Regions from separate parts of the Streptomyces sp. NPDC025651 genome, predicted to be linked through region 3. Evidence: riboswitches for the same ligand, from Rfam matches in the RefSeq annotation. Region 3 holds a riboswitch; each other region holds the start of a gene.
What was found. Region 3 has a riboswitch for S-adenosylmethionine ahead of ACZ4D5_RS28740 (hypothetical protein). Riboswitches for the same ligand answer to the same signal wherever they lie in the genome.
Positions count from the first base shown of each region.

Region 1: linked by a shared signal. The riboswitch ahead of ACZ4D5_RS05805 (aminotransferase class V-fold PLP-dependent enzyme) and the one ahead of ACZ4D5_RS28740 (hypothetical protein) in region 3 are both predicted to bind S-adenosylmethionine.
Region 2: linked by a shared signal. The riboswitch ahead of thrC (threonine synthase) and the one ahead of ACZ4D5_RS28740 (hypothetical protein) in region 3 are both predicted to bind S-adenosylmethionine.

Region 1 covers NZ_JBVHLZ010000001.1:1,244,785-1,248,987, reverse strand. Annotated here, with positions in the region: gene ACZ4D5_RS05810 (glycerate kinase family protein) at 1-554, shown strand, start outside; gene ACZ4D5_RS05805 (aminotransferase class V-fold PLP-dependent enzyme) at 506-1,876, opposite strand; SAM riboswitch class IV at 2,052-2,169, opposite strand; gene trpD (anthranilate phosphoribosyltransferase) at 2,256-3,320, opposite strand; gene qcrB (cytochrome bc1 complex cytochrome b subunit) at 3,483-4,203, opposite strand, start outside.
Region 2 covers NZ_JBVHLZ010000012.1:104,732-108,934, reverse strand. Annotated here, with positions in the region: gene ACZ4D5_RS34775 (DUF7927 domain-containing protein) at 1-645, opposite strand, end outside; gene ACZ4D5_RS34770 (glucosyl-3-phosphoglycerate synthase) at 711-1,655, opposite strand; SAM riboswitch class I at 1,811-1,959, shown strand; gene thrC (threonine synthase) at 1,977-3,272, shown strand; gene ACZ4D5_RS34760 (ubiquitin-like small modifier protein 1) at 3,386-3,661, shown strand; gene ACZ4D5_RS34755 (cold-shock protein) at 4,081-4,203, shown strand, end outside.
Region 3 covers NZ_JBVHLZ010000008.1:493,213-497,415, forward strand. Annotated here, with positions in the region: gene ACZ4D5_RS28730 (alpha/beta fold hydrolase) at 1-505, shown strand, start outside; gene ACZ4D5_RS28735 (radical SAM protein) at 613-1,971, shown strand; SAM riboswitch class IV at 1,994-2,103, shown strand; gene ACZ4D5_RS28740 (hypothetical protein) at 2,148-2,513, shown strand; gene ACZ4D5_RS28745 (SDR family oxidoreductase) at 2,611-3,345, shown strand; gene ACZ4D5_RS28750 (GNAT family N-acetyltransferase) at 3,397-3,951, shown strand; gene ACZ4D5_RS28755 (amino acid permease) at 3,989-4,203, opposite strand, start outside.

The DNA of each region.
Region 1 (4,203 bases), on a different contig from region 3:
CACAGGTCGAGGAGCTCGCGGCCGCCCTGGACCACTGGGCGCACGTCCTCACCCGCGACCTGAACGTGCGGACCGACCTCTTCCGCGGCCCCGGCACCGGCGCCTCCGGGGGCCTCGGCGCCGGACTCGCCGCGCTCGGCGCCGCCCTGCTCCCCCGCTTCGACGTGCTGCTCGGCCGGCTCGACCTGGACGCCCGGCTGGCCCGCGCCGACCTCGTGATCACCGCGGAGGGCGCCTTGGACCACCAGACGCCGCGCGGCAAGGTCCCGGCCGAAGTGGCCCGCCGCGCCAAGCTGTTCGACCGCCCGGTCCTGGTGCTCGCGGGCACCATCGGTCACGGCGCCCACCAGGTGCGGGCGGCCGGCGTCGACGCCTACAGCGCGATCCTGCCCGCCCCCGTCTCGCTGACGGAGGCGCTCGGCCGGGGCGGCGAGTTCCTCACCGACGCGACCGAACGGGCCCTGCGGATGATCCAGCTCGGCTCACGGCTGCCGTCGCCGCGCCCTCACGCGGCGGCGGTGTCGGGCACGCAACGCCCGTCCTCGGTGCGGTAGTTCCAGCGCGCGCCGTCCGCCACCAGCTCCTTGACGGCGCGCACGAAACGCTCGACGTGCTCGTCGGGGGTGCCCGCGCCGAAGCTCACGCGGATCGCGTTCAGGGACTTCTCGCCCGGCTCCGCCTCCGGGGCGCCGCACTCGCCGGGCTCGTCGGGCTCGCTGCCCAGCAGGGTGCGCACCAGCGGGTGGGCGCAGAACAGGCCGTCCCGTACGCCGATCCCGTACTCGGCGGAGAGCGCGGCGGCGAAGTGCGAGCTGTTCCAGCCGTCCACCACGAAGGAGATGACGCCCACGCGCGGCGCGTCGTCCCCGAAGAGCGAGAGCACGCGCACCTGCGGCACCTCGGCGAGGCCCTCGCGCACCTTGCCGATCAGGTACTGCTCCCGGGCCACCAGCTCGTCGAAGCCCGCGTCGGTGAGCGCCTTGCATGCGGAGGCGATGGAGTAGACGCCGATCACGTTCGGGGAGCCGGCCTCGTGCCGCGCGGCGCTCTCGTGCCACTCCACGTCCACGCCGCCGTCGGCGCGTCGCGCCACCTTCCGCGAGGCACCGCCGCCCGCGAGGTAGGGCTCGGCGTCGCGCAGCCAGTCGGAACGGCCCGCGAGCACGCCCGAGCCGAAGGGCGCGTACAGCTTGTGCCCGGAGAAGGCGACCCAGTCGACGTCCAACTCGGCGAGGGAGACGGGGTGGTGGGGCGCGAGCTGGGCGGCGTCGAGCACGATGCGGGCACCGTGCGCGTGAGCGGCCGCCGCCAGCTCGCGCACCGGCCAGAGCTCACCGGTGACGTTGGAGGCCCCGGTGACGCAGACCAGCGCGGGACCGTAGGGGTCACGGTCGGCGAGGGCCCGCTCCAGCGTCCGCACCGCCTCCTCGGGGGTGCGCGGCGCGTTCAGGTAGGTCACCCGCGCGTCCCGCCACGGAAGGAGCGAGGCGTGGTGCTCGGTCTCGAAGACGAAGACCTGGCAGTCGGCGGGCAGGGCGGCGGCGAGCAGGTTCAGCGAGTCGGTGGTGGACCGGGTGAAGACGACCTGGTCGTCCTCGCGGCAGCCGAGGAACTCGGCAACAGCCGTGCGGGAGTTCTCGAAGAGGTCGGTGGAGAGCTGCGACAGGTAACCGGCCCCGCGGTGCACGCTGCCGTAGTACGGGGCGTAGGCCGCCACATCGTCCCAGACCCGTTGCAGGGCCGGCGCGCTCGCCGCGTAGTCGAGCGCGGCGTAGCTGACTTCACCACCGGTGACCAGCGGAACGGTGACGTCCCTGCCGAGGACCGGCAGCGGGGCGCAGACGGAGGCGTCGACGGCAACGGCGGAAACAGACATGGCGAACTCCCGTGAGAGGCAGGCGAATTCACCGCGCCGGAGCTGCTCCGAGAGCTGCTTCGACGGCGCGGGACAAGGATGAAAAGGGTGTGCGGAGGCGGGGCGTAGAAGCCCTGTCACATTCGCTGGCTCACGAGACTGCTCCCTTGAGGACCAGGACCCCAGGGTTGCGAGGGGTCCGCGCTTGCCATACGCCTTGCTGCGTACGGCCTGGTCTTCACCCGGGGCACCCCGCCACGGACGGAGGGTTGCCGGACAGCGGGCCGGGGCCGTAGTCGCTGTCACTCATGACCTGTGCAGCATCCTGCCACACGATCTTCGACGCGCAAGGCGCAGTCCAGAATCCGGACTGCGCCCTGCGTCACATCGGTCGGAGCTTTCAGCGGTTGCTGGCCGCCACCCAGCGCTCCAGCGCCTTCTTGGCCGCACCGGAGTCGATGGACTGCGCGGCCCGCGCCATGCCGGCGCCGATCTGCGCCGCGAACGGCTCGTCGGTCGGCTTCAGGGCCACGAGGGCCGCGGCCGCGTTGAGGAGCACCGCGTCCCGCACGGGCCCGGTCTCCCCGTCCAGGAGCCGCAGCGCGACCTCCGCGTTGTACGAGGCGTCCGCGCCGCGCAGCGCGGAGATCGGCACCAGGTCGATGCCGACGTCGCGCGGGTCGAAGGACTCCTCGCGCACCACGCCGTCGCGCACCACCCAGACGCGGGAGGTGCCCGTCGTGGTCAGCTCGTCGAGCCCGTCATCGCCGCGGAAGACCAGGGACGAGTGCCCGCGCTCGGCGAAGACTCCCGCCACGATGGGCGCCATCCGCGGGTCGGCGACCCCGACCGCCTGGGAGCGCACCTTGGCCGGATTGGTGAGCGGACCGAGCAGGTTGAAGACGGTCCTGATCCCCAGCTGACCGCGCGCGGCGCCCGCGTGCCGCAGCGCCGGGTGGAACTTCACCGCGAAGCAGAAGGTGATCCCCGCCTCCTCCGCGACCTCGACGACCCGGTCGAGCGGCAGCTCCAGGTTCACCCCGAGCTTCTCCAGTACGTCGGAGGAGCCCGACGCGCTGGAGGCGGCGCGGTTGCCGTGCTTGACGACCTTCGCTCCCGCGCCCGCGACGACGATCGCGGACATGGTCGAGATGTTGACGGTCTTGGCACCGTCGCCACCGGTCCCGACGATGTCGACGGTCTGGCCCGGCACCTCGATCACATTGGCGTGCTCGTACATCGTGCGGACGAGCCCGGAGATCTCCTCGACGGTCTCGCCCTTGGCGCGCAGCGCGACCACGAAGCCCGCGATCTGCGCGTCGGTCGCCTCGCCCCGCATGATGCGGTCCATGGCCCACGCGGTGTCGTCGGCGCTCTGGTCACGCCCGTCGAGCAGGCCGTTCAGTACGTCGGGCCAGGAACGGCCCGCCGCGGTGTTGCCTCCTGCGGGGGTCACAGCGTTCATAGCCGCTCCTGGGGATTCCTAGACGTATGAAGAATGCACCCCTCGACACGGGGATGGCACCACCCTATCCAGCCCGGGGGACGGCAAAGAGCCCCGTCCATGCAATGGACGGGGCTCTTGCCGTGGCGACCGTGTGGTCAGAGCTCGGTGAGCTTCAGATGATCAGTGGTGGCCGTGGCCGCTCGTGATCTCCTTGTACTCCTCGACGGTGGGCTTGGGGATCTGGTTGTCCTCCCCGTAGTAGCCCTTGGAGAGCTTGGCCCGGAGCTTCTGCGAACCGGACACCTTGCGCTCGACACCGTTCTCGTCGACCGTCGGGCCGATCTCGACCGGCTTGTACTGCTCGTGCGCGGTGAGGGTGTGCAGCTGCTCCTGACTGAGCGGCTCGTGGACCTCGATGAACTCGCCGTGCGGCAGGCGCTTGATGATGCCGGACTCGCGTCCGTGCAGCACCTTGTCCTTGTCGCGCCGCTGCAGACCCAGGCAGATCCGCTTGGTGACGATGAAGGCGATGACCGGTCCGGCGAAGAAGAAGATCCGGACGAACCAGGTGATCGCGTTGATCGACAGGTGGAAGTGCGTGGCCCAGAGGTCGTTTCCACCACCGACGAGCATGATCATGTACGCCGTGATCCACGCGACACCGAAGGCCGTACGGGTCGGGGCGTTGCGCGGGCGGTCCAGGATGTGGTGCTCGCGCTTGTCCCCGGTGACCCAGGACTCGATGAACGGGTAGACCGCGATCGCCGCGAGGACCACCGGGAAGATGATCAGCGGGATGAACACGCCCAGGACCAGCGTGTGGCCCCAGAGGTTGATCTCCCAGCCCGGCATGACACGGATCAGACCCTCGGCGAAGCCCATGTACCAGTCGGGCTGGGCG
Region 2 (4,203 bases), on a different contig from region 3:
CGCCCAGACGTCGCCGACGGCGACCTCGACGGGGCTGCCGGTGGCGGCGCCCGCGAAGGAGGAGGTCACGTCGGCCTCGGCGGTGTAGTAGTGCGGGCCCTGCGTGGCGTTCGGGGTGCGCACCGCGTTCTCGACGTTCACCCTGGACTGGGCGCCGCCGCCGACCCGGATGACCGGGCGGGTGGTGAGCGGGTCGCCGGGGGCCGGGTCGACGGGGAGGTTGCCGTCGCGGTTGAGGTCGCAGATGTCGCGGACCGTCCTGCCGAAGCGGTGCGTGCCCGCGTTGCCGCCCCAGAACAGCCGCGCGTAGTCGACCTTCGCGCCGGGCGGGATGGTCACCTGGCCGGTGCTGGAGTCGAAGGTGCCGGTCATCCCGGCCACGTCGATGCGGCGCTCGACGAAGTTGTTGTTGTTCTTGGTGCCCTTGGCCTGTTGGGTCTCCTTGCAGGCGGCGGCCACGTCGGCGGGGCTCGTCGGGCAGTCGAGGACCGTGTTCCCGATGGTCTTGAAGTCGCCGTACAGCGATTCGTCGTAGCGCTTGGCGAAGGGCTCGACGACCTCCGCGGCGGCGGGCGTCGCGGTCGCGGTGAGCACCCCGGCCGCGACGGTGGCGGTGGCGAGCGTCAGTGCCGCCGCCCGCCGCATGGCTTTCCTTGCATGTCTGACCCACATGAATGGGCAATGTAGGCAAAGCGCATGATCGTGGGCGGTTACGCCACGCGACGGTGTGCATACTCGGAGATATCGGTCATAGGGGGCCGCTCCTCCGTGTCGATCGCATACGTCCTCGGTTCGAATCCGTGCTCGCCGCGTTCGAACTGGGTGAGCTCGGGGCGTACGAGATGGCCACGCGCCAGGCGCAGCTGCGCCGTCCGGTAGATCGCCGCCGCCATCCGCCCGAGCGCCTGCCCGTCCTGGTGCCGGTGCCTGCGCACGCCCACGTCCACCTGCGCGAGGGCGTCCAGGCCGACCGTGTGCAGCGCGTCCACGAGCAGGCCGAGCTCCACGCCGTACCCCACCGGGAACGGCAGCCGCTCAAGGAGCGACCTGCGGGCCGCGTACTCGCCGCCCAACGGCTGGACGAAGCCCGCCAGTCGGGGCCAGTGCATGTTCAGGAGCGGGCGCGCCATCAGCTCGGTCACACGGCCGCCCTGGCCCACCGCCTCACCCAGCGGCCGGTCGTACATCGCCTTCACGAAGTCCACGTCCGGGTCGGTGAGCAGCGGGCCCACGATCCCCGAGACGAAGTCCGCGGAGAACTCCTTCAGGTCCGCGTCGACGAACGCCACGACGTCACCGCTCGTGACGAGCAGCGAGCGCCACAGAACTTCACCCTTGCCGGGGACGGGCGTGATGCGCGGCAGGATCTCGTCCCGGTGGACGACCTTGGCGCCCGCGGCCGCCGCGACCTCCGCCGTGCGGTCCCGGGAGCCGGAGTCGATCACCACGAGCTCGTCGACCAGCGGGGCCTTCTCGACCAGCTCGCCGCGGATCACGGAGACGATCTCGCCGACCGTCCCCTCCTCGTCAAGGGCGGGCAGCACGACGCTCACCGAGGTGCCGGACGCGCGCTTGGCGGCGACGAGGCGCTCCAGTGGACGGTCGGTGACGGACCAGGAACGCCTGCTCAGCCAGCACTCGACCTCTTCCAGCACGGTCAGGGTCCTCCCGTATGTGATCCATCTCGCGGTTCGGACGACTATCTCAAGGGTCCAGGGCTTCGGTTACAGTCTTGAACAACGCCGGTGACCATCGCATGTCGGGGTCGCCGCCGCGTTGAGATCAACAACTGAAACCCACAATCGAATACCGCTCATCCAGAGGGGCAGAGGGATACGGCCCGTTGAAGCCCCGGCAACCCTCCAGCCGGTCTCGTGCGCAGTCAGCGCCGCGAGGCTCCCGGCTAGGGAAGGTGCCAATTCCGTCTCGCGGCGAGATGCGTCGCGAGGAAGATGAGGAGAAAGGGCCTCGCCTCCATGGCTGTGCAGACTGTCGCCACCGAAAGCACCACCACCCCCGTAGACCTGGGCCCCGCATCGGGACTCTCCTGCCGGGAGTGCGGCACCAGGTTCCCGCTCGGACCGATCTTCGCCTGTGCCGAGTGTTTCGGCCCCCTCGAAGTCGCGTACGACCTTCCCCTCGGCGACCCGGAGGCCCTGCGCAAGCGGATCGAGGCGGGCCCCGCCAACATCTGGCGCTACGCCCCGCTGCTCCCCGTCCCCGCCGACGTGGCCGACAAGCCGAACCTCAACCCCGGCTGGACCAAGCTCGTCAAGGCCGACAACCTCGCCCGTGAACTCGGCGTCGAGCAGGGCAAGTTGTTCGTCAAGGACGACTCGGGCAACCCCACGCACTCCTTCAAGGACCGCGTCGTGGCGCAGGCGCTGGAAGCCGCGCGTGCCTTCGGCTTCACCACCCTGTCCTGCTCCTCCACCGGCAACCTCGCGGGCGCCGTCGGTGCCGCCGCGGCCCGCGCCGGCTTCCGGTCCTGCGTGTTCATCCCGCACGACCTGGAGCAGGGCAAGGTCGTCATGGCCGCGGTCTACGGCGGCGAGCTCGTCGGCATCGAGGGCAACTACGACGACGTGAACCGCTTCTGCTCCGAGCTCATCGGCGACCCGCTGGGCGAGGGCTGGGGCTTCGTGAACGTGAACCTGCGGCCGTACTACGGCGAGGGCTCCAAGACCCTCGCGTACGAGATCTGCGAGCAGCTGGGGTGGGTCCTGCCGGATCAGCTCGTGATCCCCATCGCCTCCGGCTCGCAGCTCACGAAGATCGACAAGGGGCTGAAGGAGCTGATCGCGCTCGGCCTCGTCGAGGACAAGCCGTACAAGATCTTCGGTGCGCAGGCGGAGGGCTGCTCGCCGGTGTCGGCCGCGTTCAAGGCGGGGCACGATGTCGTGCGCCCGCAGAAGCCGAACACCATCGCCAAGTCGCTGGCGATCGGCAACCCTGCCGACGGGCCGTACGTCCTCGACATCGCGCGTCGCACGGGTGGTGCGGTGGAGGACGTGAACGACGAGCAGGTCGTCGATGCCATCAAGCTTCTCGCGCGGACCGAGGGGATCTTCGCGGAGACCGCGGGCGGTGTGACGGTGGGCGTCACGAAGAAGCTGGTCGAGGCGGGGCTGATCGACCCGTCCCTCACGACGGTCGTGCTGAACACCGGGGACGGCCTGAAGACGCTGGACGCCGTCGCCGAGACTTCGCAGGCCACCGCCACGATCAAGCCCAGCCTTGAGGCGTTCCGCTCCGCGGGGCTGGCCGGCTAGGCGCCGCAGGGCCTGATCGCCGTTGCCGACGTGCGGTCGTGGTCCGTCCTCGCGCAGTTCCCCGCGCCCCTTCCAGGGGCACACTCCCGCCCCGTACTTCAGAGGTGAACCCCATGAGCGTCAACGTCCGTATCCCCACCATCCTCCGCACCTACACCGGCGGTCAGGCCGAGGTCGTCGCCGAGGGGGCCACCCTCGGGGAGGTCATCGCCGACCTGGAGAAGAACCACACCGGCATCGCCGCCCGCGTCCTGGACGACCAGGGCAAGCTGCGCCGCTTCGTGAACGTGTACGTGAACGACGACGACGTCCGCTTCGAGCAGGGCCTGGAGACCGCGACGCCGGACGGCGCGGGCGTCTCGATCATTCCCGCCGTCGCCGGCGGCTGATGTTTTCGCAAGTACCCTGCGTTATCTGAATTGCCCCCTCCGCGAGAGAAACGGAGGGGGCAATTCTGCATGGTTGAGCGCGGTACAGTTGGGAAGCGTGCTTCGCCGTTAGTGCCGAGCGCATATATGAAGTCGGCCCTGAGTCGACAAGAAGTAGCCAAACAGAGCTGCCCATTTGAGCCTTATGCGGCATTTGCCTGGCCCGACTTGCCCTGAATTCCGGCAGAATCTCCGCATTTTCCCGATCGGTCGTGCCCAGAATTCTCGTCCGATTGACCTGTTGCAGACGGCAGTTGGACAGATACATTCAGCGGCGGTCGACGCGTTCCGGCGCACACCCCCAACCAATGGGGGGTGAGGTCTGACCCGGGTCCGCGAAGTGCGGTCCTGTGCAAGGGCCAGTAATAGGGGAGTTAGGCATGGCTCAGGGCACCGTCAAGTGGTTCAACGCGGAGAAGGGGTACGGCTTCATCGCGGTCGACGGTGGTGCGGATGTTTTCGTCCACTACAGCGCGATCCAGATGGACGGCTACCGCACCCTG
Region 3 (4,203 bases):
GTACCTGGACAGCCTCGACACCGGCAAGGCCTGGGAGACGGACGAAGGCGACGCCCCCCTGGGGAAGCTGTTGCCCGGCGCCGACTTCTCCGTCTGCGCCGACCTGAACCTTCGCGTACCGGACGCCGGCGCCTACCTGGCCGACCAGCGCGCCGCCCGCGAGGCCGCGCCCCGCTTCGGCCACTCCCCGAACACCGTCTCGTACGCCAACCTCTGCCAGGGCGTTCCGGCCCCGAGCGCCGAAGCGACCGGGCCGACCGAGGTCGAGACGCCGCTGCTCCTCATCGGCGCCCGTCACGACAACGCCACGCCGATCGACTGGGCGCGCTCGGCCAGGGAACGGCTCGGCGACGCGGCGACGCTCGTCGAGGTCGCGGGCTGGGGCCACGCCGTGAAGATCTTCAACGGCGGCGCGGAGGCGGAGACGGTCGTGCGGTATCTCACGGACCTCGACGTACCGAAGCCGGGGACCGTCGTCGAAGGAGGCACGCCACCAGGAGCCTAGCCCTACGGGCGATGCGCCCTGCGACCGGAGCCGGATCCGCGGCGGATCGGGCGCGTATTAGCGTGGACGGGACAGATCGACCGACAGGATTCCGAGGTGCCCGGCCCATGCCAAGCCGCAGCGAGAGCCGTACCGAACTCATCGAGTCACTCATGGAGCGGTTCCCGCACGTGCCGCGGGAAGCCGTGATCAAGGAGGATCTGCTGCGCGGGGGCATCGCCTTCGACGAGTCGGCGCTCAGCGACAACGAAGGCGGCGACGTCAAGCCGAAGTCGTACTTCATCTTCTCCTTCGACCACGGCACGCTCCCCGAGCTGGGCGCCGCGGCCCTGCGCCGCCCGCCCGAGGAGATCGTCCTCACCGGCGGCCCCTACGAGCTGCGCCGCACCGTCGTCTCGGTCCGCGTCAACCCGGCCTCGCCCTACCGGGTCGCGGCCGACGACAACGGCGTGCTCGGCCTCTACCTGGACGGCGTGCGGATCTCCGACGTGGGCCTGCCGCCGATGCCGGACTACTACCGGCACACGCTGGAGAACGGCAAGTCCGTGATGGAGGTGGCGCCCACCATCCAGTGGGGCTACCTCATCTATCTGACGGTCTTCCGGGTCTGCCAGTACTTCGGCGCCAAGGAGGAGTGCCAGTACTGCGACATCAACCACAACTGGCGCCAGCACAAGGCGGCCGGGCGCCCCTACACCGGTGTGAAGCCGGTGGAGGAGGTACTCGAAGCGCTCGCGATCATCGACAAGTACGACACCAACAAGTCCTCCACCGCCTACACGCTGACCGGCGGCGCCGTCACCTCGAAGGTCGGCGGCAAGGACGAGGCCGACTTCTACGGCCAGTACGCGAAGGCCATCGAGGAGCGCTTCCCCGGCCGCTGGATCGGCAAGGTCGTCGCGCAGGCCCTGCCCAAGGCCGACGTCCAGCGGTTCCACGACTACGGCGTGCGGATCTACCACCCCAACTACGAGGTGTGGGACCCGTATCTCTTCGAGCGGTACTGCCCCGGCAAGGAGCGCTACGTCGGCCGTGACGAGTGGCACCGCCGCATCCTGGACTCCGCCGAGGTGTTCGGCCCGCGCAACGTGATCCCCAACTTCGTCGCGGGCGTGGAGATGGCGGAGCCGTTCGGCTTCAAGACGGTCGACGAGGCCATCGACTCCACCGTCGAGGGGCTGCAGTACTTCATGTCGCGCGGCATCACGCCCCGCTTCACCACCTGGTGCCCGGAGCCCACGACGCCGCTGGGCAAGGCCAATCCGCAGGGCGCCCCGCTGGAGTACCACGTGCGCCTCCTGGAGGCCTACCGGGCCACGATGGAGGCCAACGGCCTGTCCTCGCCGCCCGGTTACGGACCGGCGGGACCCGGCAACGCGGTCTTCTCGGTCAGCTCCTTCATGGACAGCCTGCCCGCGGAGGCGGCCGCTCCGGAGGACGCGATTACTCCGGCGACGCCTCGGTAGGGCCCGTGTTACGGTCGGGGCGGGTCACGAGTTCCAGTGTCAAGCCCCGGCTCGCTGGACGGCACCCCGCTCCGTCGCGGGTGCCCCGGGTGACGACCCGCCCCGCGCGACGTGCGCGGGGAACGGCGGATCACCGGGTCGGCGACACCCGGGGTCCACGACTCCGGAGGCGCTCCATGACGTACCCGAACGCCCTTTGCGACCACGCCACCTGCGCCACCCGTACGCCCGGCCACCAGGTCCACTGGATCCAGGCCCGCGGCAGCGCGAAGGACCCCGGCACGCTCGTCGACGTGCTGCTGTCCTCGCACGACGTACGGGACGACGGCAGCATCGCCCTCCATGTGCTCGGCCCCACCCGGGGCGTGCCCGCCACCCTGTGGACGCACGACCCGGCACGGCTGCGCGCCCTGCTGCGGGAGCACAAGGGCCTCGCCCAGTGGCAGCCCCGCTGGAACCTGCTGCGGCTGCGGCGCGACACCGTCGGCACCACGCTGGTGTGCGTGGCACCCGGGGCGGAGCCCGCGGCCCCGGGCCGCTGACGAAGATCACCGCTTCGTAGGATGACGCCGTGCCGGACGCGGGCGATCCCCGCGGCCGGGCGGCGCGACAGTCAGCCACCCACAGCCGGAGGTCCCCGTGCAGCACCAGCCCGTCACCGTCGTCACCGGCGGCAGCCGCGGTATCGGCGCCGCTGTCAGCGCCCGTCTCGCCGAGGACGGTCACGACGTCGTCATCGGCTACCGCTCGGACGAGGCGGCCGCCGAGCGGGCCGCCGAAGCGGTGCGCGCGGCCGGCCGCCGCTGCGTCACCGTGCAGGTCGACACCGCGGACGAGGCCGACGTCGACCGCCTCTTCGACACCGCCGCGGCCGAGCTCGGCCCGGTCACCGGCCTGGTCAACAACGCCGGGGTGAGCGGCCCCGTCGGCCCGCTCGCCGATGCCGACGCCGAGGGCATGCGCCGGGCCCTGGAAGTGAACGTCCTCGGCTATCTGCTCTGCGCCCGGCGCGCGGTGCGGGACCTCAGGGCGAACGGCGGCGGCGCGATCGTGAACGTCTCGTCCGCCGCCGCGACCCTCGGCTCCCCGGGCGAGTACGTCCACTACGCCGCCGCCAAGGGCGCCGTCGACACGATGACGATCGGGCTGTCCAAGGAGGTCGCGGGCGACGGCATCCGCGTCAACGCCGTTGCCCCCGGCGTGATCTGGACCGAGTTCCACGCCGACCCCGAGCGGCCCGCGAAGCTCGCGTCCGGCATTCCGATGGGGCGCTCGGGCCGGCCCTCGGAGATCGCGGCGGCCGTCTCCTGGCTGCTGTCGGACGACGCCTCGTACACGACGGGAACGGTGCTGAGGGTCGCGGGCGGGCGCTGACGCTCCCAGGGGCGAACCCTCCGCGCCGGGGGCCCCTCGTACGCTTGGCGCATGATCAGTGGAGCGGTCACCCTCGCGGCAGACGTCCTCATCCGGCCCGTCACGCTCGACGACGCCCGGGCGCTCGCGCGTGCCTACCGGCGCAACCGCGCGCACCTGGGCCCCTGGGACCCGGACCGGCCCGAGGCCTTCTTCACCGAGGAGGGCCAAGTCGAGCGGGTCCGGGCGCAGTTGGCGGACGGCCGTGCGGGGCGTTCGGCGCACTGGGTGCTCGACAGCGGGGGTGAGATCGTCGGGCACGCCGCCCTGTCGAACATCGTGCTCGGCCCGGCCCGCAGCGGAAACCTCGGCTACTGGATCGACGCGGAGCACCAGGGCCGCGGCCTCGCGTCCGGCGCGGCGCGGCACGTGTGCGAGGCCGCCGACGCCCAACTCGGCCTGCACCGCGTCGAGGCGGGCACCCTGCTCCACAACACCGCGTCGCAGCGCGTCCTGGCCAAGTGCGGCTTCGAGGAGTACGGGCTCGCGCCGGGCTATCTGTACATCAACGGCGCCTGGCGCGACCACCGGCTCTTCCAGAAGATCCTCAACGACCGTTCGGTGTAGGCGGGTTCGGCCCGGCGAAGCTCCTGCGGGAGCGGCCTCAGACGATGTTCTCCGCGACCTCCGCCTGCTCGCGGTCCGAGCCGTAGGCCCGCGGCGTGCTGTAGGAGCGGCGCGCGACGAACCACCAGACGGTGGCCAGGACGAGTACCACGGCGAGCGCGATCGAGGCGTAGTTCATCGTGCTGACCGTCACCGGCGAGACCTGCGGCAGACAGAACAGCACCGTCACGAACGCCACCCAGAGCACCGCGA